Regions from separate parts of the Alkalihalobacterium sp. TH-98 genome, predicted to be linked through region 2. Evidence: predicted binding sites of a transcription regulator. Region 2 holds the regulator's gene; each other region holds the start of a gene.
The links. Region 2 encodes Rex, which represses fermentation and respiration genes when NADH is low (regulators of the CRP and FNR family bind a similar motif). Its sites were predicted from a motif close to TTGTGAAATATTTCACAA; they were not measured.
Positions count from the first base shown of each region.

Region 1: a site for Rex is predicted at 1,456-1,473, ahead of AC2VNP_RS08115 (cytochrome ubiquinol oxidase subunit I). Genes of this name have one in related genera too.
Region 3: a site for Rex is predicted at 1,036-1,053, ahead of AC2VNP_RS02165 (LptM family lipoprotein). Genes of this name have one in related genera too.
Region 4: a site for Rex is predicted at 1,933-1,950, ahead of nirB (nitrite reductase large subunit NirB). Genes of this name have one in related genera too.

Region 1 is NZ_JBYCKM010000020.1:75,333-78,517, reverse strand. It holds gene AC2VNP_RS08120 (cytochrome d ubiquinol oxidase subunit II) at 1-50, opposite strand, end outside; gene AC2VNP_RS08115 (cytochrome ubiquinol oxidase subunit I) at 47-1,387, opposite strand; gene AC2VNP_RS08110 (hypothetical protein) at 1,638-1,766, shown strand; gene AC2VNP_RS08105 (helix-turn-helix domain-containing protein) at 2,122-2,991, opposite strand.
Region 2 is NZ_JBYCKM010000013.1:57,603-60,787, reverse strand. It holds gene AC2VNP_RS06190 (ABC-F family ATP-binding cassette domain-containing protein) at 1-1,399, opposite strand, end outside; gene AC2VNP_RS06185 (redox-sensing transcriptional repressor Rex) at 1,593-2,228, shown strand; gene AC2VNP_RS06180 (twin-arginine translocase TatA/TatE family subunit) at 2,303-2,488, shown strand; gene tatC (twin-arginine translocase subunit TatC) at 2,505-3,185, shown strand, end outside.
Region 3 is NZ_JBYCKM010000005.1:133,621-136,805, reverse strand. It holds gene AC2VNP_RS02170 (catalase) at 1-986, shown strand, start outside; gene AC2VNP_RS02165 (LptM family lipoprotein) at 1,119-1,772, shown strand; gene AC2VNP_RS02160 (stalk domain-containing protein) at 2,038-3,185, shown strand, end outside.
Region 4 is NZ_JBYCKM010000001.1:23,813-26,997, reverse strand. It holds gene AC2VNP_RS00110 (molybdenum cofactor guanylyltransferase) at 1-122, opposite strand, end outside; gene AC2VNP_RS00105 (MFS transporter) at 247-1,542, opposite strand; gene nirB (nitrite reductase large subunit NirB) at 1,966-3,185, shown strand, end outside.

The DNA of each region.
Region 1 (3,185 bases), on a different contig from region 2:
CCAAATAGGAACAACCATAAGACTGATATTCCTATAATCTCAATCGTCATCTTGCAACACTCCTTTGTTCGTTCGCAATTTTCTCTAACTCACGCTCCACTGGATTCTTTTTAAACATACGAACTAATACAACCGCTGTTCCAACCATCAAGATAAAGTAAAGAACAGCAAATGCAATAAACATAATCCAAACGTGAGGTGAATCCGTTGCACCTTCTGCAGTCGTCATAAACCCTCTCATAATCCAAGGTTGACGACCGACTTCCGTAAACCACCAGCCAGCTTGTATAGCGAGCATCGCTAATGGGCCAGTTGTAACGAGTAAGAAACGAAACGCACGTGTTTTTATAAATGTCCAATTTCGTGATAATGCAATCCAATAAATCATCGAAAGAACAGTTAACCCTACACCGATCGTTACCATGATGTCGAACATGTAATGAATAATGTATGGCGGATGATACTCTTCTGGAATATCATTCAATCCTGTTACAACTCCAGATGGATGATTATGAACAAGAATACTAAGTGCATAAGGAATTTTAATACCATACTTCACTTCATTCTCTTCGGTTAACACACCAAACAAGACAAGCGGTGCTTCCGCTTCTGTTTCAAAGTGCCACTCTGCAGCTGCTAGTTTTTCAGGTTGATATTCTGCTAGAAACTTTCCAGATAAATCTCCAACAAGTGCTGTTGCCACACAAAAAATAAAGCCGACCTTCATCGTTAAAGCAAGGCCTTTACGATGATATTCATGACGACTTCCACGCAGCAGGTGGAAAGCAGCAATTGAAGCCAGTACAAAAGCCGAAGTCATATAGGCAGACGTTAAAACGTGTGCTACTTTTGTAGGCATTGCTGGGTTAAACATTGCAAGGAGTGGTGAAATATTTACTAACTCACCGTTCATTAATGTAAACCCTTGTGGTGTATTCATAAACCCATTAACTGACGTAATAAATAATGCGGACATTGTAGCTCCTAATACAACTGGAGCAAGTAGATAAAAGTGATGCTTTGGATTTTTAAATCGATCCCATGTATATAAATAAATTCCGAGGAAAATGGCCTCAAAGAAAAAGGCGAATGTCTCCATAAATAGCGGTAGTGCAACAAGCTGACCGGCAAATTCCATAAATCTAGGCCATAATAGCGCAAGTTGCAGTGCAATCGCGGTTCCCGTTACAACACCAACGGCTACACTGATGACATAACCACGAGCCCAACGTTTAGCCATTAAAAGATAATGTTCATCTTGTCTTCTGAGACCGATCCAATGAGCAAGCATAATCATGACAGGGATACCAACACCAACTGTTGCAAAAACTACGTGTACCGACAGCGTCAACATTGTTAAATAGCGACTAAATTCAACCGACTCCATTTTTCCCCTCCTCTAACTACGTTTCTATATCAATATAAAACTATATGTATAGTGTATACCTGAATTGTTTGTGAAATATATCACAAAATAAACAATTCTGTTACAAAGCGTTGATAATTCCGTGGCAGAAACGTGAGCAATTTGTGGCAAACAGGAAACGGGGAAGGGTTCTTTCTTAGTGGTGGCAAGGGATTGCGTGGTGTGATAAGCGCTGAGGGCGAGCTTTCCTTTTCTGGTTTTTTGGACACATTTGACGTCAGAAGCAAACAGCGCTGCAACTTTAGCGATGGTACCTGGCACCGAGGGTAGAAAGTCCCATACGTTTACTTTACGGCGTAAGGATTGGAGCCAATCAATTGGGTTGCTAATGCTTTTCTAATTTACGGACTGAGAGGCCGTTATTTTATCGAAAACCTTCGTATTTGGATATTTCCCGGACTCACAGGCACTTATTTAATCATAATCACTGGGAAACATCACAAATAGTAGTAAATAAGGGCTTCTGAGTCCTCAAAAACATGAAAAACTAAACATTCGACAGGAATAAGGGCCTGTGAGTCCCCTTATATACTTTGCAACGGATGTACTAGAAACAATTGAAAGGCTAATGCTTCAAAAAGAGAAAAAACAGATACATTCATTATGTAGAGAGCCCTCTTATATCTGCCCTTACTCTTACACTTTTGCCACTTTGTTTAATTCCAGCACTAAACGAAATATCCTGAACAAACATACTACGACTTTGTGACTTCTTCCATCTTTAGCTGGATATACTCTATATATCTTAGATTTCCTTGTAATTTAAATATGGATATAGCACTTTCAAAGTGTGGTAATGCATTTTCACATTTAGCAATTAACATGAAATTATAAGCGATATGGTAATGAAGTTCTCCTAATAGATACATCAGATGATTTTTCATACACAGTTGTATTGCTTTTTTACACTGTTCAATAGAATCCTCATACTGCTCTTTTCTTGTAAGTGCTTTAGCTAAGTTATACAATAAGCGGACTCTTATATCTGTAGGTTTGTTATCATTATGGAACTGTTTTAATGCTTTAACATAGTTGGTAATAGCTTCATCATAATGCCCTGTTTCAAAATGAATGATCCCCATACTGTTGACTATTTCTATTTCCCGCTCTGAGTATACTTGTTCACTAACATTTGTAATCCTTAATGCCTCTTGTAAAACTGTTAAAGCTTTCTTTGCGTTATGATTAAAGTGATATTCGCAAATCCCTTCATGCCAGATCACAAACTGACGGTATTTATCTACCTCTTGGAATAACGGACTTGCTTTTTCAAGCTGAACTTGTTCGTAGAGTTCACCATACTTCTTTTTTCTTACTAGCTGCCTCATTTGGGACTGGACTTCAATCACATAATCTAACTTTTTATAGATGGTTAAATCTAAAATGTAATTAACATTTGTACCAAGCCTTTCCGCTAAGCTATGTAAAGTCGATGTCAGCGGTAGAACATATCCCTTCTCAATTTTACTAATTTGAGCTTGCGTGCATATGCCCTTCGCCAAATTTTTCTGGGACATTCCTCGTTGTAAGCGTAATTCTTTAATTATTATTCCTAGCGTATCCATATCGTTTCCCCCTATCAAATGAATTCTTTGTAATGTTTTAAACAAGTTATGCTTAGAGTTATATCACCTGAGATAAAAGGAATTTAAACTTTGATATAATACTATATTTTCAAATATAATCATAATATTCTATTAATTGAAAATATAATAAATGAGTTACAATCTAATATATTCATAAGAAGAGGTGGTATTTA
Region 2 (3,185 bases):
GGATAAGAAAATTAGCTCTTTTTAACATTAACTTCGCTAAAGCAAGACGTGCTTTTTCGCCGCCGCTTAAATCAGAGACGATTTTTAATACATCATCCCCACTAAAGAGGAAGTTCCCTAGAACCGTACGTATATCTTTTTCTTGCATCAGTGGATATTCATCCCACAATTCATGAATGACTTGCTTGTTTGATGTTAATTTTGCTTGTTCTTGATCATAATAACCAATAGCAACGTTGCTTCCATAGGTAATCGATCCAGAAAGAGGTTGCAATTCTTTTGTAATCATTTTGAGCAAGGTTGATTTTCCAATTCCGTTTGGTCCAATTAACGCAGCACTCTCACCGCGATTTAGCTGGAAAGTAATATCTTTAAATAATGGAACGTTCTCATAACCGCCAGAAAGAGCTTGTACTTTCAATACTTCGTTTCCTGTTTGTTTTTCTATATCAAAAGAAAAGTTGGCGGATTTTTCACTGCCTTGTGGTCGGTCTAACCGATCCATTCTTTCAAGTGATTTCCTGCGACTTTGTGCTCGCTTCGTCGTAGAAGCTCTAGCGATATTCCGGCGCACGAAGTCTTCTAACTTTGCGATTTCTTCTTGTTGTTTTTCAAATTGTTTTAATTCCTGCTCGTAACGCAGGGCTTTTTCCTCAAGGTAGTCTGAATAGTTCCCTTTAAATTTAGTAGCTTTTGTTCTCGAGAGCTCATACACGTGATCGACGACTTTATCTAGAAAGTATCGGTCATGTGAGACAATGAGGACAGCACCGGGATAATTGGATAAATACTGCTCGAGCCAAGCTAATGTTTCAATGTCCAGATGGTTGGTCGGCTCATCGAGAATGAGCAGGTCTGGTTTCGTTAATAATAACTTTCCGAGCGCGAGTCGTGTTTTTTGACCCCCGCTTAGAGTAGAGATCTTCGTATTGTAATCAAAATTAGCGAAATTTAATCCAGCTAGGACTGAGCGAATATCGGCTTCATATTGGTAGCCGCCTTCGTCTTTAAAATTGACTTGCAGCTGGTCATATTCCTTGAGAATTTTCTCATAATTTTCGTTATCAGGGTTAGCCATTTGTTCTTCGAGTCTTCTTAACGTTCGTTCTTTTCTTTGAAGCTCAGCAAACACCGATAACATTTCATCCCAAATGGAAAGATTAGACTCCAGACCAGTGTCCTGAGCGAGATATCCGAGCTTAACATCTTTTGGTATCATAATTTCGCCTGAATCATACGACATTTGTCCAGCGATAATTCTTAATAGCGTTGATTTTCCAGCGCCATTTCGCCCAACAAGCGCAATACGTTGTTTAGACTGTATTTCAAATTTTATATTGGTTAAGATCGGTTCTACACCGAATGATTTGGTTAAATTTACACACTGTAATAAAATCATAAAAATAATCCTTCCTACTTATAGGGTAACTAAGAGATAAAGCTATGAAACAAGTATGATAAACTAAGTGTACCTTATCGGAAGTTATTCAACAACTTAATGAACAGTCGTTTAAAACGATTACACGAAAGACAAAAATAGTGTACAATATGACATGTAACATCCTGATTGGTGAAAACCTTGGAGGCGATCTATGAAATTTGAACAACCTAAAATTCCGCAAGCTACAGCGAAACGATTGCCCTTGTATTATCGATACTTAGAAAATCTTAATGCCTCAGGAAAGCAACGTGTCTCTTCGTCAGAGTTGAGTGAAGCTGTTAAAGTTGACTCCGCGACGATCCGCCGTGATTTTTCTTATTTTGGCGCATTAGGGAAAAAAGGGTACGGATATAATGTAAATTATTTACTGTCTTTTTTTCGAAAGACATTAGATCAGGATGAGTTGACGAAAGTGATTTTGATTGGAGTCGGGAATCTTGGTACAGCTTTTTTGAATTATAATTTTGCAAAAAATAATAATACAAAGATTGTCATGGCATTTGATGTTGATGAGGATAAGGTTGGCCAAGAAATGGGCGGAGTTAAAATTTATAATCTGACTGAACTAGAGGAACATCTAGATCCAGAAGTAACAGTGGCGATTTTAACAGTGCCTGCTCAATCGGCTCAAAAGATTGCTGATCGACTCGTTTCAGTAGGAATTAATGGTATTCTGAACTTTACTCCAGCACGATTAACAGTACCAGAGAATGTTAGGGTTCACCATATCGATTTATCCGTTGAGTTACAGTCGCTTATTTATTTTTTAAAGCATTATCCGCTATAATAGAGGATAAGCCTATAAATGATTTTTATTTAAACTAGACGATAGAGAAAAGAAGACATAAGGAGGTGGATTTAATGCCAACATTAGGAGTAGGAAGTATCGTTCTAATTGCATTAGTAGCGTTATTAATATTCGGTCCTAAAAAGTTACCGGAGTTAGGAAAAGCAGCTGGTAATACTTTACGTGAGTTCAAAAATGCCACAAAAGGTTTGGCTGATGACGACGACGATAACAATAAGAAAAAAGAGAAACAAAACTAGTTAGGATGGGTATTTAATGGAACAGAGAGATATGTCTGTGTATGATCATATAGGCGAGTTGCGTAGACGATTAATCATCGTCTTTGTCTTTTTTGCTATCGCTTTGATTGGTGGGTTTTTTTTAGCAAAACCGATCATTACTTTTCTTCAAAGTGCACCGACTGCTCAAGATATTCCAATGAACGCCTTTAAGCCGATTGATCCGCTTCGGGTTTATATGACGTTTGCATTTTTTAGTGCATTTTTAATTATTTTCCCTGTCATTTTATATCAGCTTTGGGCATTTATAAGTCCTGGTCTGCATGAAACGGAAAGAAAGGTAACTTTAGCCTATATTCCAATTGCATTTTTGTTGTTTCTAACTGGTATTTCTTTTTCGTATTTCATTTTATTTCCGTTTGTAATACAGTTTGTAGGTACGTTAGCAGGACAATTAGGAATAAATGAGATGTACGGAATTAATGAGTACTTCAATTTTCTTTTTCAGTTAACGATTCCATTTGGTCTACTGTTCCAAATGCCGGTCGTTATTATGTTTTTAACACGATTAGGGATTGTTACACCTGCTTTTCTAGGAAGTGTGAGAAAGTTTGCGTACTTTGGCCTTCTCGTAATTGCAGGTTTAATTACACCACCAGAACTAATTTCACACTTAATGGTAACTGTTCCGTTATTCTTGCTCTATGAGATTAGTATT
Region 3 (3,185 bases), on a different contig from region 2:
CAGAAGTAGGAAAGCAAACCCCTTTATTTGTTCGATTATCTTCAACGGGGAAGAATAGCAACTCTGCTGATACTACACGTAATATTCATCAACTTTCCATGAAATTTTATACCGAAGAAGGTAATTACGATCTGGTTGGATATAATTTACCTGTGCTTTCTGTTCGAGATGCTATGAACTGCTCCAATTGGTTGGACAACGAGCAATCCCACCTAAAGACCCTATTTGAAGATCCTACTGCTGTTTGGGAATATTGGTCTTCGTCACCTGATGCACTTCATCAAATAACTTATCTAATGGGCGATCACGGCCTACCCATTACTTATCGGCACATGAACGGATATGGAAGCAGTACATACAAGTGGACGAATGGTAATGGCGATCAGACTTTGGTAAGGTATCATTTTAGAACGGAGCAAGGTGTTAAAAACATGTCAGAAAAGATAGCAAATGATCTTGCTGCCAAAAGGCCCAATTATTTTGCAGAAGACTTATATTATGCGATTAATAAGCAAGATTTCCCGTCATGGAAACTTTTTGTTCAACTTATGCCACTTGAAAAAGCTAAAACAAATGGTTTTGATCCATTGGATATGACAAAAGTTTGGTCAGCTACCGATTACCCGCTAATTGAAGTCGGCCAAATGATGCTAAATAGAAATCCGCAAAATTATTTTTCAGAAGTAGGCCATGCCGTGTTTTCAACTCACGCTGTAGTTCCTGGTGTTGACATTTCTAATAATAAAGAGTGGTGGGTAAATCCATCTCCTTATCACAGTGATGAGTTCAGTCAAGCAGGTGATTTGTACCGACTGATGAAGGAGGAGAAACGAAATCGTCTTGTGAACACAATCGTTGCGTCAATGAAACTCATAAGAAATGAAGAAATTAAACTTCGTCAAGTCCATTACTTTTTGAAAGCAGACCAAGAATACGGAACCAAAGTAGCAGATGGGTTAGGCTTGTCCATCTTACAACAGGTTTAAATGCTAATCCTTGATTTTTACTCTCCAAGAAACGGTAGAATTATCACCAATGTCATTTAGTTCACCAAAGACTCCCAACTAGTAAGCTTTAAGATATAGACTAAAAAATAAAAAACAGTGGAGGAATTAACAATGAAAAAAATAAAATTATTCGTTGCAGCAACACTACTTATTGGAGCACTAGCAGCATGTGGAACTAGTACACCAGAAGAAGAGGCTCAAGCACCAACTGACGGTGAAGTTGTAGAGACACCAGGTGAAGGAGAAGCAGAAGAACCAAATGATACTGAGGAACCTGTAAACGATGACGAAGAAATGATCCTAATACCTGAAATGAAGGAGCTAGAAATAGAAGTCGAAGGACAAGTCGAAAAGAGAATTGCTCATTTAGAAGTAAGCGACTTAAATTATTCAATGTTTGTACTTGAGGGATATTCATTAGAAGCGGAAGAGCCAGGTAAAGATGTACTTTTAATGGACTATGATAATGAATTTTTTGTAAGAATTGAACCTCAAGGAAATGGTGTTAATGCTGAGGAAACTAAGAACCATATTATCGAGTATGCCCAAGGAACAGTAGAAGAAGAACATACTGTTCCATTAGCTAATGTTGAGTACGCGGTGTTAGAGGTAGTCGAAGATGGAGCAACAGCTATCATTCATACTGCGAAAGATTTCAATGGAAACTTATTTAAATTCACGATATTCTTACCGAATAAAGAAGCAGCTGAAGGAGCAGCACCAAGCTTCTGGGCTATGCTAGAAACGATTTCTGCTGGAGAATAAGAAAACCCAATCACATAAACCGATGAATGAAAACAACCTCTTAGAAGGGGTTGTTTTCTTTTTTTTGGCGCTGTTTTTGTATACATCCATCAACATTTGGAATTTATTTTATCACCCCTCCCCCCCCACTCTAAAACTCTACCAAACTTTTCTACTATTATTTTTGTGAGTATAGTCTTATTATCAATCTTAGTTATTATTTTTTACCTCTTTTTCATCCAAGAAATAAAACTATTTTACTTACTAGTATTAGGGGGACTTTTACATGTTTTTCAAGAAAAAGGGGTTAGCCGTTTTAATGGCAATGGTTCTTACTTTAGGAGTTTTTCATCCTACTTTTATCTTACCTGGAAAATCACAACAGGTAGAAGCTTCTACCATGTTTCGACCACTTCCTTTTGAAAATACAGAGTTAGGTAGAAACTCTCATGCATATATGGGGAGAATTCAAACAACTACACAGCAAGAAAGAATAAATTTTGTTAACGAAATTACCACATATGGGATTAAAGCAAGTGAAACAAGTGGCATTCCAGCTAGTGCAATTATCGGAATGTCCATCATTGAAAGTGGTTACGGCACAACAAGAACAGCCCACTTTGCAAATAATCTTTATGGGATTAAAGTGTGGGGATATAATCCTCCAAACGCATGGCAATTAAAAGGGCAACCTGATGAGGATTTCGAACCGATCCCCGTAATCGCTAATTACGGGTCAGATCGTATTGTTTTTGATGAAACGAAAAGACGGGATAACTGGTATCGGAAATTTACTTCATACCAACATTCCGTAGATTTTTTAACGGGTACATTACTAGTTAATCAACGTTATCGATTTGCTATACAAAACTATCAATCTAGGATTAACAACGGTTGGGATCCTCGTGAAGCATCGAGACAATATCTATTTGAAATTGCGAATGCAGGATATAACCACCTAGGTGGAAATTATTACAGGGACGTTGTCGGAAGAATTATGGATCAATGGGACTTACATCGACATGATAAAACGGCAACGGTAAATGAAACAGATCAAAAACCAATTTACGGGATTTACCACACAGTTGTATCGGGGGATACAATATGGAAACTGTCTCTTGCATATGGAACTACTGCTCAGGCTATTACATCGGCTAACAACTTGACTACGGATGTCCTTCTTGTAGGACAAGTTTTATTCATCCCAGTGTCTCAACAACCCGTTACCGATTCAGTGAAGAAAGAAGCGAACGCAATACCCCAACCTGTCGCTACTCAACCCACTATACAGCAACCAACAACTCAACCAATCCCAGCAAGTAATACCGTTAAACCAGCAAGAGTTGGTACACAAGTGACAGCAAGGGTCAATGTTAGTGTCGCAAATATTCGAAGAAGTGCAACAACGAATTCTGCTATAGTTGGAAAAGTTCG
Region 4 (3,185 bases), on a different contig from region 2:
AAAGCATCTAGGCTGTATCGAAAAAATGGCTTTCCATCAAGTTCATATAAAGCTTTAGGCTCACCGAAACGTCGTGAGGCACCACCAGCTAATAAAATTCCAACAACATGATTAGATTTCATAGGTATTCCTCCCTAATATCTTTACACTTCATTATTTCATACGATCGGAAATTTTACTATAAGCCATAAAAAAAGCCCTTCACTTAGTAGTGAAAGGCCATGTTCTTTTTATTACGGGCTTAGATTAACATTTAACTTCTGCATTTTTTCTCGAGTAGAAGTACCAGTTGATAACTAAGCTGATTACGTAATAACCGATAAAGATAAATAGAGCTAAGTTAGCATATCCAGTTGTATCAATTGACCAACCGAAGATTTTTGGAATAAAGAATGCACCGTATGCAGCAAATGCAGCAATTAACCCTAGTACAGGTGCGGCAAATTTTTCTTCAAAAATGAATGGTACCATTCGGAAAGTAGATCCATTTGCAATTCCAGTTCCAGCAAATAACACTAAGAATGAAACTAAGAAACCAGTAAAGTTATTAATATTTAAGAAGTAAATGACACTAGATGTTGCAAGAATCATCGCGACAATCGTCCAGAAAGTTACCTTTGCACCACTATTCACCTTGTCAGAAAGCCAACCACCGAATGGACGGATTGAAGCACCAACTAATGCACCTAAGAAAGCAAACTTCATAACATCGATTTCCGGGAACTCAGAACGGATTAATAATGGAAATGCCGCTGCAAACCCGATAAATGAACCGAAGCACATAACATAAAGCCAAGTCATAATCCACATATGTTTCATTTTTAATACAGAAAGTTGACTCTTAATGCTGGGTTTTGCTACAGGAAGTTCATCCATAAAGAAAAACGTAACAATAACAGAAGCGACAATTGGAATTACCCAAATAAATGCTGCATTTTGAATATAAACGACGCTACCATCTGCTAAAGTTTGACCTCCTCCAGTTAGAGCACCAATAAATCCTAAACCGATTACGATTGGAGTTAAGAACTGAACTACACTAACTCCTAAGTTTCCAATACCAACGTTAATTCCGTTGGCTGTACCTTTTGCTTTTTTCGGATAATATGGGTTTAAAGTAGCTGTTGAAGACGCTAAGTTACCTCCACCCAGTCCACATAAAGCAGCAAGGATGACCATTGTTTGAAAACTTGTTTCAGGGTTTTGAACGGCAAACCCAATACCGATTGCAGGAATTAAAAGAACAACAGTTGTAAGTAATGTCGTTTTCTTACCACCAATCAAGCCTGGCATAAAAGTATAGAATAAACGTAGTGTTGCCCCAGTTAATCCAGGTAAAGCGGCTAATGTAAATAATTGACTACTTGTAAAATTGAAACCTACATCGTTTAATCGAACAGCTGTAACTGACCATAATTGCCATACACAGAAGGCTAAGATTAAAGAAAATACGGATATTAATAAGTTCTTTCTTGCAACTTTCTTTCCTTTATTTTCCCAAAAGCTTTCATTTTCTGGCTCCCATTTCGTAATTTTCGCCATGATCTATTCCCCCAAATACTATTGTTTAATTTTCTTCACATCGATGTTTCTTACAAAACTGATGATACAATCAAACGAAAAAGTTGAGTGTGATTTTTTTCACAGGAAATAAATAAAAATTAAACATACTATCGACATATAACAATGAATAGAAAAATATTAAACTGGACGATTATATAGAAAGAACTAGTATAACTTCGTAAATAAAGTTTAAGAACGATAAGTTCAACTATCAAAAAAATAGTTATTACAAATTCATGAACAAGACTTTTTCACAAAATAGTAATTTTTTAATTCATAGGGTGTGATTTTTATCACAGTTTTCGCAAGTTCCTAATTGATATACTGAGATCATAGAAATATAAAACAACTAGTGATGGATGCTCCTATTTGTGAAATAGTGAGCAAGTGGAGGTCTTAAAAATGGAGAAAAAGAAATTAGTCATGATAGGAAATGGAATGGCGGGCGTTAGAGTCATTGAAGATCTATTAAAAATAAACCATGATTTATTTGAAATAACGATTTTTGGTAAAGAACCACATCCTAATTACAACCGGATTCAACTATCAAACATCCTGCAAGGTGAAATGAACTTTGAAGATACGATCATCAATAATTGGGACTGGTATAAAGATAATGGAATTCAGTTGTATACGGATGAAATGATTACAAAAGTAGATCCGCAACAACAGCTAGTATATTCAAATAAAGGACAAGTTCTACCGTATGATGAACTGATCATAGCTACTGGTTCAAAACCATTTATTTTACCTATTCCTGGTGCCGACCTTTCAGGAGTCATTGGTTTTAGAGATATAGAAGATTGCGTGACCATGAAGAAAGTCGCTAAGATGCATAAAAAAGCAGTTGTAATTGGAGGAGGACTTCTTGGACTTGAAGCTGCAAAAGGGCTACTGCATTTAGGAATGGAAGTGGATGTCGTTCATTTAGTGGAACACTTAATGGAAAAACAGCTAGATGTAGTTGCTTCAAGTATGTTGAAACAAACATTAGAAGAGCAAGGAATGAACTTCCTCATGCCAAAATCAACGACTGAAATTGTGGGAACCCATCGAGTGGAGGGTGTTCGATTTTCAGATGAAAGTGAAGTGACAGCAGACTTAGTCGTAATGGCTGCTGGGATTGTTCCAAACATAGATTTTATTAAAGGGGGTGACATTTATATCAATCGTGGCATCGTAGTTAATGACTTTTTAGAAACGAATATCCCTCATGTGTATGCTGTAGGGGAATGTGCAGAACACCGAGAAGTTGTTTATGGACTAGTTGCTCCGTTATATGAACAAGGAAAAGTATTAGCCAATCGTTTGTGCGGGGTCAAAGAAGAAGGTTACGAAGGATCATTGTTAGGGACCCAGCTCAAAGTAGCTGAAATAGATTTGTTCTCAGCTGGAGAAATTTATGATGATGCATCAACGAAATCGATAAAAGTTCATAACGAATATGAAGGAGTCTATAAGAAGGTTTTAGTTAGAGATAATCGAATTGTCGGTGTCGTCTTATATGGTGATACAAAAGATAGCTCAAGATTATTTAGAATGTTAACGAACAAAGAAGATATTTCAGACCAAGCGACAATTTCTTTCTTACAACCGCCAGGAGCGGATACGACGAATGACGT